Regions from separate parts of the Paraburkholderia sp. EB58 genome, predicted to be linked through region 3. Evidence: riboswitches for the same ligand, from Rfam matches in the RefSeq annotation. Region 3 holds a riboswitch; each other region holds the start of a gene.

Region 1 (5,245 bases), on a different contig from region 3:
CCCAGCGGAAGAAACGTACGCTGCTTCATTTCACGAACGCCAGGGCAACGCACGCGAGGCCAGCGGCAACCGCGAGATCGCCGCACGATTCGGGCTTGTCGATCACCTCGCCCGGCGTTCGCAAAGCGGCCACGGCCGACCACGTCACGCGAGCGAATGAGACCCCGCCGCCATGCTGGCTGGTCGACGCATCGCCCTGTGGCAATAGACTCGCCGCGCGGGCGCTCCATTGCCGCACGGCAGCGTCGCCGCCCGTCGGCACGCGCGAGGCTTCGGCGACGGCATCGGCCACGAATACCGCGTGTTCGCGCAGCGCTGCGGCGCGAGCCTCACGCGCAATCCACAACTGCGAGGCGATCAGGCCGAGAGCCGTCACTGCGGTCAGCGCGACCGCGAGCATGACCTCGATCAACGATGCGCCGCATGACCTGCTGACTCGTATGCTTTTCATGACGTCGCTCCACAAGCGCCATCCGCGATGCGCGGCCGTCCACCCGCAGCGATACGTATGCAGCGCCGCCAAGGTTGGCCTTGTGTGGCCCGTGATGGGAATTGCGGCGCAATGTCGAAGCTGCGAAAGCTGCCGATCAACTGCCCCGCGGGCGGCGTAAAGGTGAGGTTCGTCTGTGTGCCGGCAATACTCACTGCCGCGAGTTCGGTCTGCGCGCGCAACACTGTGGGCGTGGGCATCCCGCTGCGCTCGACCATCACCGCCCAACCGCACGACCAGTCCGCCACCCCAACACGGCAAGCCTGCCCCGAGGCAAGACAGCGGCGCGCCGCATCGACCCGGCACACGGTCACGCGCACGCCTCGCCGGACTGCCTCGCTGCGCGCGTAGGACAGCGTTGAAAGCAGCGCCCGGGCTCGCGCATCGACCTGGTCGCGCACGTGCCAGGCAACGAACGACGGCGTCGCCATTACCGCGATCATCCCCAGAACGGCAACTACGACAAGCGTTTCGATCAACGTGAAACCGCGGTAGCACACGCGCGGTAAATCGGCATCCTGCTTCATCTGCATTCCTTAGCTTCGAAAGAATGCAAACAATTTACCCAGACGGAAGTGCGTCAACAATCGGCCGAATGGCCAGGTGGCGAGCGTGGGACATCACCCGCAACAATGTCGGTGTGACGGATACAGAAAGGGAATATCGATGCGATTACGAGAACATTCAGCGCTTGCGGGGCGGCTTGGGAGGCGTGGCCGCGCGCCGAAATTCTTCGATGACGTCTTCGAATTCAGACACGTCTTCAAAACGACGGTACACAGAGGCGAAGCGGACGTAGGCAATCGTGTCGAGCTCGCGCAGCTCGTTCATCACGAGTTCGCCGAGGCGCTCGCTGCGCACCTCGCGCTCGCCACTGCCCAGCAATTGATATTCGATGCGGGCGACAGCCGCGTCGATCGCGTCCGCAGCAACCGGACGCTTTCTCAGCGCCAGTTGCATGCTCGCAACGATTTTGCGGCGATCGAATTCGGTGCGGCTGCCATCCTTCTTGACGACCGACGGCAACGCCAGCTCGACCCGCTCATACGTCGTAAAACGTTTGTCGCAGGCCGGACAGCGGCGGCGCCGGCGAATCGCGGCGCCGTCCTCGGATACGCGGGAGTCCACGACCTGCGTATCGTCGTGCCGGCAGAAGGGGCAGCGCATCGTCGCTTACTTGTAGACCGGGAAGCGCTTGGTCAACTCGGAAACCTGCGCACGCACGCGTTCGATCGTGGCGGCATCTTCCGGGTTGTCCAGCACGTCGGCGATCAGGTTACCTACCTGCTCCGCTTCCTTCACGCCGAAACCGCGCGTGGTCATGGCGGGCGAGCCCAAACGCACACCGCTCGTGACGAACGGCTTTTCCGGATCGTTCGGAATCGCGTTCTTGTTGACCGTGATGTGCGCCGCGCCAAGCGCCGCTTCAGCGGCCTTACCGGTGATGTGCTTCGCACGCAGGTCGACCAGCATCACGTGGCTTTCGGTACGGCCCGAGACGATGCGCAGACCGCGCTTGACGAGCGTTTCTGCCAGCACACGGGCGTTGTCCACGACCTTTTGCTGGTATTCCTTGAATTCCGGCGAGAGCGCTTCCTTGAACGCAACGGCCTTGCCGGCGATCACGTGCATCAGCGGACCACCCTGGATGCCCGGGAAGATGGCCGAGTTGATCTGCTTCTCGAACTCGGCCTTCATCAGGATTACGCCGCCGCGCGGACCGCGCAGGCTCTTGTGGGTCGTAGTGGTCACGAAGTCGGAGTGCGGCACCGGGTTCGGATAAACGCCGGCGGCGACGAGACCCGCGTAGTGCGCCATGTCGACCATGAAGTAAGCACCGACCGACTTCGCAATCTTCGACAGACGCTCGAAGTCGATGCGCAGCGCGAAGGCCGACGCGCCCGCCACGATCAGCTTCGGCTTGTGTTCCTGAGCCAGCTTTTCAGCCGCGTCGTAGTCGATGTCTTCCGCTTCGTTCAGGCCATAGCTGACGACGTTGAACCACTTGCCCGACATGTTCACGGGCGAGCCGTGCGTCAGGTGACCGCCGTGGGCGAGGCTCATGCCCATGATCGTGTCGCCCGGCTTGAGCATGGCGAAGAATACGCCCTGATTCGCTTGCGAACCCGAGTTCGGCTGCACGTTTGCCGCTTCAGCGCCGAAGAGTTCCTTCACGCGGTCGATCGCGAGCTGCTCGACGATGTCCACGTATTCGCAGCCGCCGTAGTAGCGCTTGCCCGGATAACCTTCCGCGTACTTGTTGGTGAGCTGCGAGCCTTGTGCCGCCATGACGGCCGGGCTCGTGTAGTTTTCCGACGCGATCAGTTCGATGTGGTCTTCCTGACGGCGATTTTCCTGCTCAATCGCCTTCCAGAGTTCAGGATCGACGTTGGCGATGGTGCTTTGGGCTCTGTCAAACATACGGGTTCCGTTGAGTGTATTCAGGTTGACCGGATCGTGCGCCGAATTTCGTGCAGAAAGCGTAGTAGGTACGCGGCGCTGCTGGCGGCCGGGCCAGCCCTGACGTGGCGGATGAAGATAAGCCGCACACGCGAGGCAGGACAGCCACCGGCGGCGCAGATGAATGCGCGCGGATCACGGCTGCCCAGGCGAACGGCAAAACGGCACCCTGCGCTTCACGGTGGGTCGCTCCACCTTGAACCTGTTTGGTTCTATCGCCAGTCACGCAGGGATGAGCGCGTTAGTGTATTGGAAGCGCCTCGAATAGGCAACCGGGTCGCCGCCCGGCCCGCCCGCGCGGCGAAAGCCGTTGCCACAAGCGTCGGCGCCACTCGCCATGTTCCCGCCGCCGCGATTTCATCAGACGTAGGCATACTCACCACCCGGTGGCAAACGTCCGATGAAAGCGTCGCGCAAGCGGCAGCCGCCGACACGCCCGCCGCTCATGCCGACGCGTACCATCCGGCCACGGTCCGCTCATCAGCCACCTCCGGCACTTCCGCACGCCTAAAGGTAGTTCGCTGGGACCAAGGTCATTCTTGCCGCAGCGCCGCATTGGAAGTAGGCTTGGCACCTTTCCTCTCTCCCCACCAGGAACCCGCAATGATCGTCTTCGTTACCGGAGCGTCCGCCGGATTCGGCGCCGCCATCGCCCGTACTTTCGTCAAGGGCGGCCATCGCGTCGTCGCCACCGCGCGCCGCAAGGATCGTTTGCAGGCGCTTGCCGACGAACTGGGCGAGGCCCTTCTGCCCTTCGAACTCGACGTGCGTGACCGCGCGGCCGTCGCGGCCGTGCCCGCCACGCTGCCGGAAGCATTCGCCGCCATCGACGTGCTGGTCAATAACGCAGGCCTCGCGCTCGGTCTTGAGCCGGCGCAGCGGGCGAACCTCGATGACTGGCAGACCATGATCGATACCAACTGCACGGGGCTCGTGCAGGTCACCCATGCGCTGCTGCCGGGTATGGTCGAGCGTCAGCGCGGCCATGTCTTCAATCTCGGCTCAGCGGCCGCCAACTGGCCATACGCGGGCGGCAACGTGTACGGCGCCACCAAGGCATTCGTGCGCCAGTTCAGCCTGAACCTGCGCGCCGATCTGGCCGGCACGCCGCTGCGTGTGACTGATGTCGAGCCGGGCCTGTGCGGCGGCACGGAGTTTTCGAACGTGCGCTTTCGCGGCGACGATGAGAAAGCGGCGAACGTCTATCAGAACGTGCAGCCGCTGACGGCCGAGGACATCGCCGACGCGATCTACTGGACTGCAACGCGCCCGGCACACGTCAACGTCAACACGATCGAACTGATGCCGGTTGCGCAGTCGTTCGCTGGGCTGTCGGTGCATCGCGGTTGAACGCTTTCGCCCGGAGCGCCACCCCTCAAAATCACGTCGGCGTGTGCGTTCCGGTAAAATGCGCGGCATGAATATGTCCCCCAGAGAATCCGGCGCCGAAATCGGCTTCACCTGGCCCGTTCGCGTGTACTACGAAGATACCGATGCCGGCGGCATTGTGTTCTACGCGAACTATCTGAAGTTTTTCGAACGGGCGCGCACCGAGTGGCTCCGCGCGTGCGGCATTGAACAGGATCGTCTCGCGGAAGAAACGGGTGTTCTGTTCATCGTGCGCAGCACCGCGGTCGATTATCGTGCGCCCGCCAGGCTTGACGATCTCATCAAAATTGTCAGCCGCCCTGAACGAATTGGCCGCGCGTCGGTCGATTTCTCCCAGGAGGCCTGGCGCGACGGCACGCTGCTTGCTACCGGGACCATTCGGGTCGGCTGTGTCGACCGGGTAGCGCTGCGTCCTGCCGCCATTCCGGCACCGGTTCTCGCCGCATTGCGGCGCGGGCCGAAGGTTACTGCACCCCGCGTGTCAACGGACAACGCCTGAACATCGTTGTTACGGGGCCAGTGAACTCGTATCGATCAAGCAACACAAAGCATGGTTCGGCCCGCGGTTTGCCGATGCTTCCGGTTTCCCCACGGCAAGCTTCGACGGACCTTGCAGCCGGACGCCCCCTTTCGGGACGTTACAGCGAACCTATATGAACACTACACAAGATCTGTCGATCATTTCTCTCGTTCTTAATGCGAGCCTGCTGGCCCAGGCAGTGATGGCACTGTTGCTGCTGCTGTCGCTGCTGTCGTGGACTTTTATCTTCCGCAAGTGGTTTGCGATCCGCCGTGCACGCGCGCAAACTGAACGCTTCGAACGCGATTTCTGGTCCGGCGGCGACCTGCAGGCGCTCTATCAAAGCGCGGCGAACAACCGCCATACGATCGGCGCACTCGAACGGA
Region 2 (5,245 bases), on a different contig from region 3:
ACCTCCCACACGATGGCCAGCGCGCGCGGCAGATTCAGATCCTGATTGATCTCGGCGTTAAAACGCGCAACATATCCCCCATCCGCCGTGCCGCCGGCAGGCCAGCTTGCATACGCTTTGCGCAGCCTGTCCAACGCGGCTTGTGCCGCCCCAATCGCCTCATGATTGAAACGCAGCTTGCTGCGGTAATGCGCGCTCATGCAAAGATAGCGGTAGGCGAGCGGCTCGATCCCGCGCTCGATCAAACTCTGCAGGCGCAAAAAGTCGCCACTCGATTTGGACATCTTGGCCGCGTCGACTGTCAGAAAGTGCCCGTGCATCCAGAAGTTGGCAAGCCGTGTACCGTGGCAAGCCTGCGTCTGCGCAATCTCATTGCTGTGATGCACGGCAATGTGGTCTTCGCCGCCGCAGTGAATGTCGAACCAGGGGCTCAGGTACCTGGCCGACATCGCCGAGCACTCGATATGCCAGCCCGGAAAACCACGTCCCCATGGACTGTCCCATTCCATTTGCCGCGTCGAATCGGGTGGACTGAATTTCCACAGTGCAAAGTCGGTCGCGCGCCGCTTCTCACCTAAAGCCACCCGCTTGCCGGCTTGCAACCCCGCGTGATCGAGACGCGCCAGATAGCCGTAGTCGTCCTGCCTGCTGGTGTCGAAGTACACGCCGTCGTTCGTCTGGTACGTATAGCCATTGCGTTCCAGCTCGGCGATGAAGGCGATTTGCTCCGCAATATGGTCCGTCGCGCGGCACCAGACCGTGGGTTCCAACAGGTTGAGCGCTTGCCAGTCGCTCATGAATGCACGGGTATAGCGTTCGGCAATCTCCCAAGCCGATGCGCCCGTGCGCCGGCTGCCTTTTTCCATCTTGTCTTCGCCTTCATCGGCATCGGAGACGAGATGGCCGACGTCGGTGATATTGACGACGTGCCGCACCTCGTAGCCGTTTAGCGCGAGAACGCGCCGCAGCACATCTTCGAACACGTAGGTCCGCAGATTGCCGATATGCGCGTGGTCGTACACCGTCGGTCCGCAGCAGTACAGGCCCACGTGGCTTGGTTGCAAAGCAGTGAACGGGCGCACAGCGCGCGACCAGGTATCGTACAAGGCGAGAGCCATTGAATTGCCGTAGGGTGAGTGGTGGGAAGCGCCAAAAAACAAAAAGGCCACCGGTTTTTCAACGGGTGGCCATCGGGGACTTGCTCAGATGTGACGTAACGCGACGCGCTAGACGCAAGCTCCCTCTGGCAGGCTTTGACAGCATGCATGCATGAAGCGGGAGAGAGAGAGGGCGGCGAAGGTCATGGGACGATGCTAGCGCGCGTTGATTTTTTGGTCAATCGGTTTGGGTTTGACCGGTGGGTTGAGCATATGCCAGTTCAGCAGCGTCGACGGTCTGCGCGATGAGGGTGGCAATCGTCATCGGCCCGACGCCGCCGGGCACGGGCGTCACTGCCGCGCACCGGCTTGTCAGTCCGTCGAGGTCAATATCGCCGACGCCTCCAGGATGGTAGCCGGCGTCGATCACGACCGCGCCGTCGCTGATCCAGTGATTGGGAATGAACTTCGGCTTGCCCACGGCGCCCACGACGATTTGCGCGCGCCGCACTTCAGCTTCGAGATTCACGGTCTTCGAGTGACACAAGGTGACCGTCGCGTTCGCATTCGACAACATCAGTGCCATTGGCTTGCCCAGAATTGCGCTGCGTCCGACCACCACCGCGCGCTTGCCGGCGAGCTCGATCCCATAGTGCGCGAGTAGCCGCATGATGCCAGTGGGCGTGGCAGGGCCGAACGCGGCCTCGCCGAGCGCCATCCGGCCGAAGCCGTGACTCGTCACGCCATCAACGTCCTTGAGCATCGAGATGCGGTCGAAACACCGGCGCTCGTCGACCTGAGCGGGGACAGGGTGTTGCAACAGGATCCCTTGAACGTCTGGATCCGCGTTAAGCCGGTCGATCTCGGCGAGGACCTCGTCGGTGGTGCTGCTGGCAGGCAATGCGACGAGGCGCGAGTCCATGCCGACGCGCCGGCATGCGTTGCCCTTCATCCGCACATAGGTGGCCGAGGCGGGATCGTCACCGACCAGAATGGTGGCCAGTATCGGTGTACGGCCGCCATTCCTTGCCTTGAGCGCGGCAACTCGCGCGGACAGCTCGTGTTCACCCTGCGCCGCAACCGCTTTGCCATCCAGGATTACGCATTTCAGAGAGTTGTCCATAGCTCAGCTCCTGGTCATTGCGGTGTCATGGCCGCTACGCTGCAAAAGGTGGACGCAATGGTGGGCGAGTACGAGGCCGCGCAGATGAGGGAATGTTGGCGACACGGTGGAAGCGGTAAAACGCGGGGTAGAAATCAGGGCAGTCATCGGAAGTCTCCAAAGAGAACGATCAAGATGCCCAGGCGAACGGCGGTCTAGCCTCTACGCTTCCCGATGGTGATCCATCTTCTCTCGCCAGTCACGTAGGTCGCCATTTTAACTCACGACCACGCCACCAGGACAAGCCGTACCTCGGGGTATCCTTCAGTCTGCCCGCCAAGCTCCGGCTGCCCAGCCGTAACGCGGTGACCAACAGGCGATAATTCCGTGCGCGTCAACCACCAGGCCTTTTTCTGCTCGCTTTTCTTTGCGCGGCTGGCGGACCAGATTCTGCTGTTCCTGGTCCCGCTGGTCGTATTCCAGACGACCCAGAAGGTATCGTGGTCAGGCATCGCCTTCTTTCTCGAGGCGTTGCCGCGCTATCTGTTCTTCCCGCTGTTCGGCGCACTCAGTGACCGCTTCTCCCCGCTCAAACTGATGCGTATCAGCCAGACGTACCGCGCCGTCGTCTGTATCGCGGGGGTGCTGGGCTATGCGCGGTGGGGCGGAATCGGCTGGCTGATTGCGCTGTCCGCCTGCTGCGGCATCCTTACGAGCCAGGGCTTCGTAGCGCGCGAAGTCATGCTCCCGCAGATCTTCAAGGCTCACAAGTTCGAGCGCGTACTGGCCGTCTCGCAGCTGGCCGACCAGCTCGGCGTGGTGCTCGGCCCCATGGCCGCGGCGTTGTTGCTCGGCTGGTGGCGCTGGGAGTTCGTGGTGGCCACTACCGGTGCGCTGTTCCTGGTCGCCGACGGCGCATTCGTACTGTGGCAACGCGTGAGCGGCTTTCAGGCCATTGCACCGGAACCGCCTCAAGGTCATTGGACGCAACCACTGCGCACCGCCGTACAGCACGTCGTGCATCTGCCCGGTCTGAAAAAAGTCATCCTGCTGGCCGCCGCCGAGAATCTCGTCATCGGCGTGACGCTCGCCACCTCAGCCGCCATGGTCACCGGCATCCATCATCAATCGGGGCGTTTTTACGCCGTGCTGCAGACCATCGGCGCGATTGCCACCGTGCTGATCTTGCTGACCATCGCCCGCGCCTCGTTTTCCAGCAAGACGCTGGGTCTGCTGGCGTTTCTGGCAATCTGCCTCGGCGGTGTGATCGCCGGTGCGAGTGCGAGTCCGTGGGGCTATGCGCTGGGTTTCGTGCTGATTATCGGCTTCGACAAGATGTTCAACGTCTACATCCGAAGCGCCCGGAAAAAGATTATTCCGGCCAAGGACTACGGAAAAACCACCGGTGTCATCATCCTGCTGAACAACCTCACCCAGCCGCTCGCGGGCCTGCTGGTGGGCGTATTTGCCGGACGTGGGCACACAGGCCTGCTGATCGTGCTGCTGTCGCTGACAATGGGGACGATCGGAGCGGCCGCGTCGATCGCCGGACCGTGGCTGCAGCAGAGGCGCGCCGCCGGCATCGAACGCGGAGCCAGTTTGAACGAGGCCGGCATTCGCGAGAGTGAGTAAATGTGGGAATGCAGAGTCCTGAGCAGCCTGTCACCGCGCGGACTGCGGCACCCTGAGATTTCAGGGTGCCGGACGGCGAGGCCAAGGTAAAGGGACCGGGGGCAGACCGCGTTACGTCGTCGCCTCGGCGGGCCCAATCCTCACGCCCTTGAAGTGACCGGCCGCGGGCGGCGCGCCGCACTCGCGCAGCAGCGCACGCAGTTCGTTGATGACCGGGAACACCTCGTGATTCCAGTCCGCCCCTTGCCGGTCGTGCGCTTCCTGTTCACGTTCGACGATCCAGCGGTCTTCCTTGAAAATGCGCTCGGTGAACCAGACCAGCAGCGGCCAGGCGATATCCAGCAGGACCGGAACGCCCGGCTTGCGGATAGACAGCAGACCAAAGGTGCGGTTGGTGCGCTGCTCGGCATCGACCGGCACATAGACGATCCACAGGTTCATCACCAGCGTCGAGTCCGAGGTGCGGATCTGCAGCGTCTGATACGGGTACTGGGTGCGGATGGTCATCACGTCCTTGTCCGCGCCTTGCGTACCTTTACGGCTTTGCCCGAACACCAGCGCCTCGCCAATCGGCTGTTCGCCGGCCATACGCGCAAACGTGTAGTCCACCTCGACCCAGTCGTCGCCGCGCCGGCGTCCAAGCGAACGCGCCCGCATCTGTCCCATCTGCTTGCGGTGCAGGAACTGATGGTTCATGTCCATCAGGTTTTCATGCATGAACGAATAATGGCACTTCACTTCTCGGCCGAAGCGGCGCGTCTTGTAGGCCTTGTCACCCAACGAGGCGAGCGGCGGCAACTGACGCTCCTCCGCCAGCGCGGGATTGCCGGGGAACACGAAAATCAGACCCTGCTCCTCGCGGCACGGATACGAGCGCACGCCGTTGGGCAAACGCTCACGTCCCAGATACGGAATGTCGACGCAGCGGCCGGTGCAATCGTAGGTCCAGCCGTGGTAACAGCAGCGGATCGTTTCGCCGTCCACCACCCCGCCGTGCAGCGGCACCTGCCGGTGCGCGCAGCGGTCTTCCAGCGCGAACGCCTTGCCCGACTCGGTACGCACCAGCACGATCGGCTCGCCGGCGAACGTTACGCCGTGCGCCTTGCCGCGCTTGACCTCGTGCGACCACGCAAGCGGATACCAGTAATCGGGGTGAATTGGGACGCGGCGCAGATCGCGCACAGGCGCGCCGCTGAGCGCCTCAGTGGATAGGTCATCGGCCGCTTCGGCCGGTGCCTCGGTAGGCGCATCGATGGTGGTGCTGTCCAGCGAAGGAACTACATGCATGGGCGACGCCTCCTTGTAGTCTGAAATCTGGGTGGGCCCGTAACTTGCACGGGGAAACCGGCGTAGGAAGTCAGTCTACTAGAAGGTGCGCGATCAATGTTTCTGACAATAACAATACATAGGGTTT
Region 3 (5,245 bases):
TGGCCTGAGCGTTCTGCTGGTGCGCCATCAGCAGGTCGCGCTGCGCCGCGCCGGGTAATCTGTGCAATACCCTGACCGATTCCGGGTATTGCACTGCACCGTATTAATGCAGCCGGCTTCGCGGTCCGAGAAATTCATGGGTGATTGGGTCGTTTATGGATGGTTCCGACAATAATTGATCTGATTAAACGAAATGATTCAAAACGATTTCAATGTCTGACAAATTATCCCGGCATCTTTTACGTTGGCATATTAGGACTCACGTAAATTGTTCCCCGTCGCGCGTCTGAAGACGCGCCCGCAACCCCTGTAGGCTAGGGGTTTGGCCGTATGAGCATTGTTTCGCTCAGCGAGCCGATGACCGCATTCTGATTCCCCGCTGTATGAAAACGGTATCAATAAAAATCACTTGCAGACCGTAAATTCGATTGTTAATCTTGGCAAACTTTTTAAATCTTTCGCCAGCCACCTGTCTGAGACAATGGGTTAAAAACTCCAACGCTTTCATCCCGGGGATTGATATGTTGACCGCTACCCTCGATGCTTTCGATACACCGTCAATCGCGCCGCTCAATGTCGGCGATGTGGTCACGCTCAAGTCGGGCGGCCCGCGCATGACGGTCACCTATGTCGGGCCCGTCGCGCTGACTGCGGGTGACTGGGTGGTTTGCCAATGGTTCGACGAGTACGGCGAACTGCGCCAGGAGATGTTCGAGCAGGAGCAAGTCCGGCTCGAACCGCGCTCCATCCCGCCGGGTTCGGTGCATCTGGGCCGTTTCACCCGCGTGGCCCATTCGGGCTGATACGCGCCGGTTCACTGATTCGTAATCTCACGCCCTTGGGGGCGCGTGTACGGCTTTGGCCATTTCTGTGGTCGAGGTCCAGCCGAGTCCCGCGTAAAGCGGGCGCCCCATCTGCGTGGCGTGCAGAATCGCATACGGCAAGCCTCGCTCGCTAAACGCCGCCTCCGCCCGATCCATCAGCATGCGCGCAATACCGCGTTGCCGGTGGCTCGGTTCCACATAGACATTCAGCACGTAGCCGCGCCGGTCCTGTTCCGGATGCAGCGGATGCGGTGGCCAGTCGATTTCCATCAAGCCGATGCCGGCCACCGGCGTGTCGCCGTCGAGCGTGATAAAGCCGAAATACGTGCCGTCGACGAGGCGTGGCTGCAGCCAGGTACGAAAGGCGGGCGTCATCCGATCGAGCACCGCTGGTTCGCGTCCGGCCTCGCGGAACATCTCGTAGCGATGGCGGCAAATCAGCTCGAGGTCATCGGCAACCAGCGCCCGCGTGTGCAGCATGCTCACCGCCTCGCTTCGGTGGCCATGCGTACCGCCAGGCCCGCGAGCACGGTGCCCATCAGCCAGCGCTGAACCAGGATCCATGCGGGGCGCCTTGCGAGGAACACCGCAATAGAACCGGCCATGAGCGCGACAATCGAATTGACCGTCAGGCTAAACGCAATCTGCACCGAGCCGAGCACCAGCGACTGCTCCAACACATGGCCGTGTTGCGGTTCGATGAACTGCGGCAACAGCGACAGATACAGCACCGCGATTTTCGGGTTCAGCAGGTTGGTGACGAATCCCATCGCAAACAGCTTGCGTGGGCTGTCGGCCGGCAGGTCGCGCACCTGAAACGGCGAACGGCCGCCCGGTTTGACCGCTTGCCACGCGAGCCACAGCATATACAGCGCGCCGCCGAAGCGCAGCGCGTCATACGCAAACGGCACGGCGAGCAGCAGGGCGGTGATGCCGAGCGCGGCGCTCAACATATAGAAGACGAAGCCGAGCGCCACGCCGCCTAGCGAAATCAGACCCGCGGTGCGGCCCTGGCAGATCGAGCGCGAAACGAGGTAGAGCATGTTCGGGCCGGGCGTGAGCGCCATCCCGAGCGAGACGAGACCAAAGGTGAGCAGCTTCGCGAGTTCAGGCATGGCAGGGCTCCTTGGAGATTGATGCGGCTGATGTAGCTGAGGCAGCCGAGGCAACAATACCCAGGCGCGCGGCGGTTCGCGAGATTGGTGTCGCGGTCCGCGTTTCCCGATGGTGGCCCATCTTCAAGCGCCAGTTGCGCGGACCGGACGATTATTCCATGCGTGACGCGGAGCGGGCAAATCGGACTGCACGCGGGCGGCTCCTGCGCCGGTGGTCCCCGGTCGGAGTCTCAGCGGTCGCTCTTGTTCCGCGTTGCGCGGTTTTGTACGCGCTGGACCAGCATCACGGAAAAATTGCGCATCCTGACGACGCGCCGCGTTTGCTCCACTTCGACGGCGACGTCCTTCGGCGGGTTCGGCTGCAGCGCCCAATAGAGCGCCGCGAGCCAGCCGAAGCCGGTCCAGCCGAGGCATGCGTTGAACAGCGCGAGCGTCAGCAGGTCATGGCGTTTGCGCCGGTCGGCGAGGATGGCCGGCAGGAAGTACAGCCCCAGTGCGATGACTGCGGCGACGGCTTGAATGACCGTGCTGGTTCCCATCGCGGTTCTCCAAGCGTAGTTGGAACCTTTCAATTGTCGCGCGAATGGGAGATTTGCGCAGCGCGCCGTCCGTTTTAGCGTGAATCGACCCGGTCAAGACGAGGCGCAGTCGCAGTCCATCGGCGCCATCATGCTGCAGCGCCGCGAGACGGCATGGCCGAACGGGGGACTTCAGGCCGGCACCGTAGAGGTCTATCATGTGCGTTTTGACCGACCGACCGGACAGCCAACATGATTTCCGACGACACCCAGCAGACGAGGCAGATCAATCACGACACGCTCCGCGAATTTGTGGACCGCAAGTGGAACGACGAGATCGTGCCGGCGCTGACCGACTATATCGCCGTGCCCGCCAAGAGCCCTGGCTTCGACGCGGACTGGGCCAAGCACGGCTTTATCGACCGCGTGGTGACGGACGCCGCGCAGTGGGCGGAGCAACAGCCGGTCAAGGGCCTCAAGCTGGAAGTGATCCGCCTGCCGGGCCGCACGCCGGTCATCTTCTTCGAGACGCCGGCCACGCGCTCGGGCAGCGCCGAGACCATCCTCCTCTACGGTCACCTCGACAAGCAGCCTGAATTCGACGGCTGGCGCAACGACCTCGGCCCGTGGACCCCAAAACTCGAAGACGGCAAGTTGTACGGCCGCGGCGGCGCGGATGACGGCTATGCCATCTACGCGAGCCTCACCGCACTCGCCGCGCTCGACGCGCAAGGTGTGGAGCGTCCGCGCTGCGTTGGCCTCATTGAAACCTGCGAGGAGTCGGGCAGCTACGATCTGCTGCCGTATGTCGACGCGCTGCGCGAGCGCCTTGGCAAAGTGGGGCTGGTGGTATGCCTCGATTCGGGTGCCGGCAATTACGATCAGCTGTGGCTGACCACGTCGCTGCGCGGGCTGGTCGCTGGCGACCTCGAAGTCCATGTGCTCGACGAAGGCATTCACTCGGGCGGCTACGGCGGCATCACGCCGTCGAGCTTCCGCATCATGCGGCAACTGTTTGATCGTCTTGAAGACGCATCGAACGGCAACCTGCTGCCGAAGGGTTTCCATTCTCCGATTCCGGCCGATCGTTTGCGTGAAGCGGAGGCCACCGCCCACATTCTGGGTGACGACGTCTGGAAGAAGATCCCGTGGGCGTGCGGTCAGGATGGCCGCCAGGTGCTGCCCACCACTACTGATCCGAAAGAGGCGCTGCTTAATTCGACGTGGCGTCCGTCGCTGTCGGTGACGGGGGCCGCCGGGTTACCGGCCCTCGCCGACGCGGGCAATGTGCTGCGCCCGCGCACCGCATTCAAGCTGTCGTTGCGCTTGCCGCCGCTTCTCGATGCGGTCAAAGCGGTCGCGGAACTGAAGGCGTTGCTCGAGTTCGATCCGCCGTACAACGCCAAGGTCACCTTCAGGCCGGACGCCGGCGCGGCCACCGGCTGGAGCGCTCCGGAGCTTGCACCGTGGCTCGCGACGGCCCTCAATGACGCGTCACGCCAGCATTACGGCGCGGATTGCGCGTACATGGGGCAGGGCGGCACGATCCCGCTGATGAACGTGCTCAAGGAAGGCTTCCCGCACTCGCAATTCATGGTGTGCGGCGTGCTCGGACCGAAGTCGAACGCGCACGGCCCGAACGAGTTCCTGCATGTGCCGTATGGCAAGAAGCTGACGGCGGCGGTTGCCGATGTGATTGCCGCTGCGCCTTGAGGGTTTTGAGCGTCTTATGACCGATCCCCGCCCTGCCTACCCGTCTCCGCTCAGAATTCCGTCCGAAACGTTGCACGACTATGTGCGGGCAATCTGGGAGCAAGCCGGCAGTGCGCCGCGTGAAGCCGAACTGGTTGCCGACCATCTGCTGGCCGCGAATCTCACCGGTCACGATTCGCATGGCGTGGGGATGATTCCGCGTTACGTGGCCTCGTTGCGCGATGACGAACTTAAGCTCAACCTGCACGCACAAGTGGCGCGCGACGCAGGCGCGGTTCTGACCATCGACGGCGGCAAAGGCTTCGGCCAGGTGGTTGCCTATGAGGCGATGGAGCACGGCATCGAGCGCGCGAAACGCCTCGGCATCTGCGCGGTGGGCCTGCGCGGCGCGCATCATATTGGCCGCATCGGTCACTGGGCCGAGCAATGCGCGCATGCCGGGCTCGTCTCGTTTCACTTCGTAAACGTGGCGGGCGATCCGCTCGTTGCGCCGTTCGGCGGGACCGACCGCCGCATCGGCACCAATCCGTTCTGCGCCGCTTTTCCGCGCAGCGGCAAGCCGCCGCTGGTGCTCGACTTCGCTACCAGCGCCGTGGCATTCGGCAAGGTCCGGGTCGCGTATAACCAGGGCAAGCAGGTTCCGCCCGGTGCGTTGATCGATCACGAAGGGCAGGCCACGATCGAGCCGAAGGCGATGATCGAGGAGCCCGCCGGGTCGCTGCTGCCATTTGGCGGCCACAAGGGCTTCGGACTGGCGGCAATGTGCGAGATCTTCGGCGGTGCATTGTCCGGCGGCTTCACGACTCATGCGGATACGCTGGGTACCAACCACGCCATCATCAACTGCATGCTGTCGGTGATCATCAATCCTGTCGCCTTCGATGCGCCGAACGCCGAGGCTGAGGCCGATGCATTTGTCGAGTGGGTGAAGGCCTCGCCACTTGCCGCGGGTACTGAACGCATCCAGGCGCCTGGCGAACCCGAGCGCGCGACGCGGGCAGAGCGCGAGGCTCAGGGCGTGCCCATTGACCCGGCCACCTGGCAGCAGATCCACGATGCAGCGCTTGCAGTCGGC

Evidence for each region. Region 3 has a riboswitch for ZMP and ZTP ahead of P3T40_RS12685 (LysE family translocator). Riboswitches for the same ligand answer to the same signal wherever they lie in the genome.
Region 1: another riboswitch for ZMP and ZTP. It lies ahead of glyA (serine hydroxymethyltransferase); the one in region 3 lies ahead of P3T40_RS12685 (LysE family translocator).
Region 2: another riboswitch for ZMP and ZTP. It lies ahead of P3T40_RS37730 (tetrahydrofolate dehydrogenase/cyclohydrolase catalytic domain-containing protein); the one in region 3 lies ahead of P3T40_RS12685 (LysE family translocator).

Annotation. Positions count from the first base shown of each region.
Region 1 covers NZ_JBNDMQ010000003.1:195,850-201,094, forward strand. The annotation lists gene P3T40_RS06040 (PilW family protein) at 1-29, opposite strand, end outside; gene P3T40_RS06045 (type IV pilus modification PilV family protein) at 26-451, opposite strand; gene P3T40_RS06050 (GspH/FimT family pseudopilin) at 448-1,017, opposite strand; gene nrdR (transcriptional regulator NrdR) at 1,175-1,657, opposite strand; gene glyA (serine hydroxymethyltransferase) at 1,664-2,911, opposite strand; ZMP/ZTP riboswitch at 3,087-3,186, opposite strand; gene ydfG (bifunctional NADP-dependent 3-hydroxy acid dehydrogenase/3-hydroxypropionate dehydrogenase YdfG) at 3,554-4,300, shown strand; gene ybgC (tol-pal system-associated acyl-CoA thioesterase) at 4,359-4,838, shown strand; gene tolQ (protein TolQ) at 4,993-5,245, shown strand, end outside.
Region 2 covers NZ_JBNDMQ010000041.1:12,787-18,031, reverse strand. The annotation lists gene cysS (cysteine--tRNA ligase) at 1-1,118, opposite strand, end outside; gene P3T40_RS37730 (tetrahydrofolate dehydrogenase/cyclohydrolase catalytic domain-containing protein) at 1,336-2,220, opposite strand; ZMP/ZTP riboswitch at 2,390-2,472, opposite strand; gene P3T40_RS37725 (MFS transporter) at 2,587-3,831, shown strand; gene P3T40_RS37720 (Rieske 2Fe-2S domain-containing protein) at 3,943-5,118, opposite strand.
Region 3 covers NZ_JBNDMQ010000007.1:129,909-135,153, reverse strand. The annotation lists gene P3T40_RS12700 (MFS transporter) at 1-58, shown strand, start outside; gene P3T40_RS12695 (YodC family protein) at 522-803, shown strand; gene P3T40_RS12690 (GNAT family N-acetyltransferase) at 831-1,304, opposite strand; gene P3T40_RS12685 (LysE family translocator) at 1,307-1,939, opposite strand; ZMP/ZTP riboswitch at 1,991-2,087, opposite strand; gene P3T40_RS12680 (superinfection immunity protein) at 2,170-2,478, opposite strand; gene P3T40_RS12675 (M20 family metallopeptidase) at 2,710-4,170, shown strand; gene P3T40_RS12670 (malate/lactate/ureidoglycolate dehydrogenase) at 4,187-5,245, shown strand, end outside.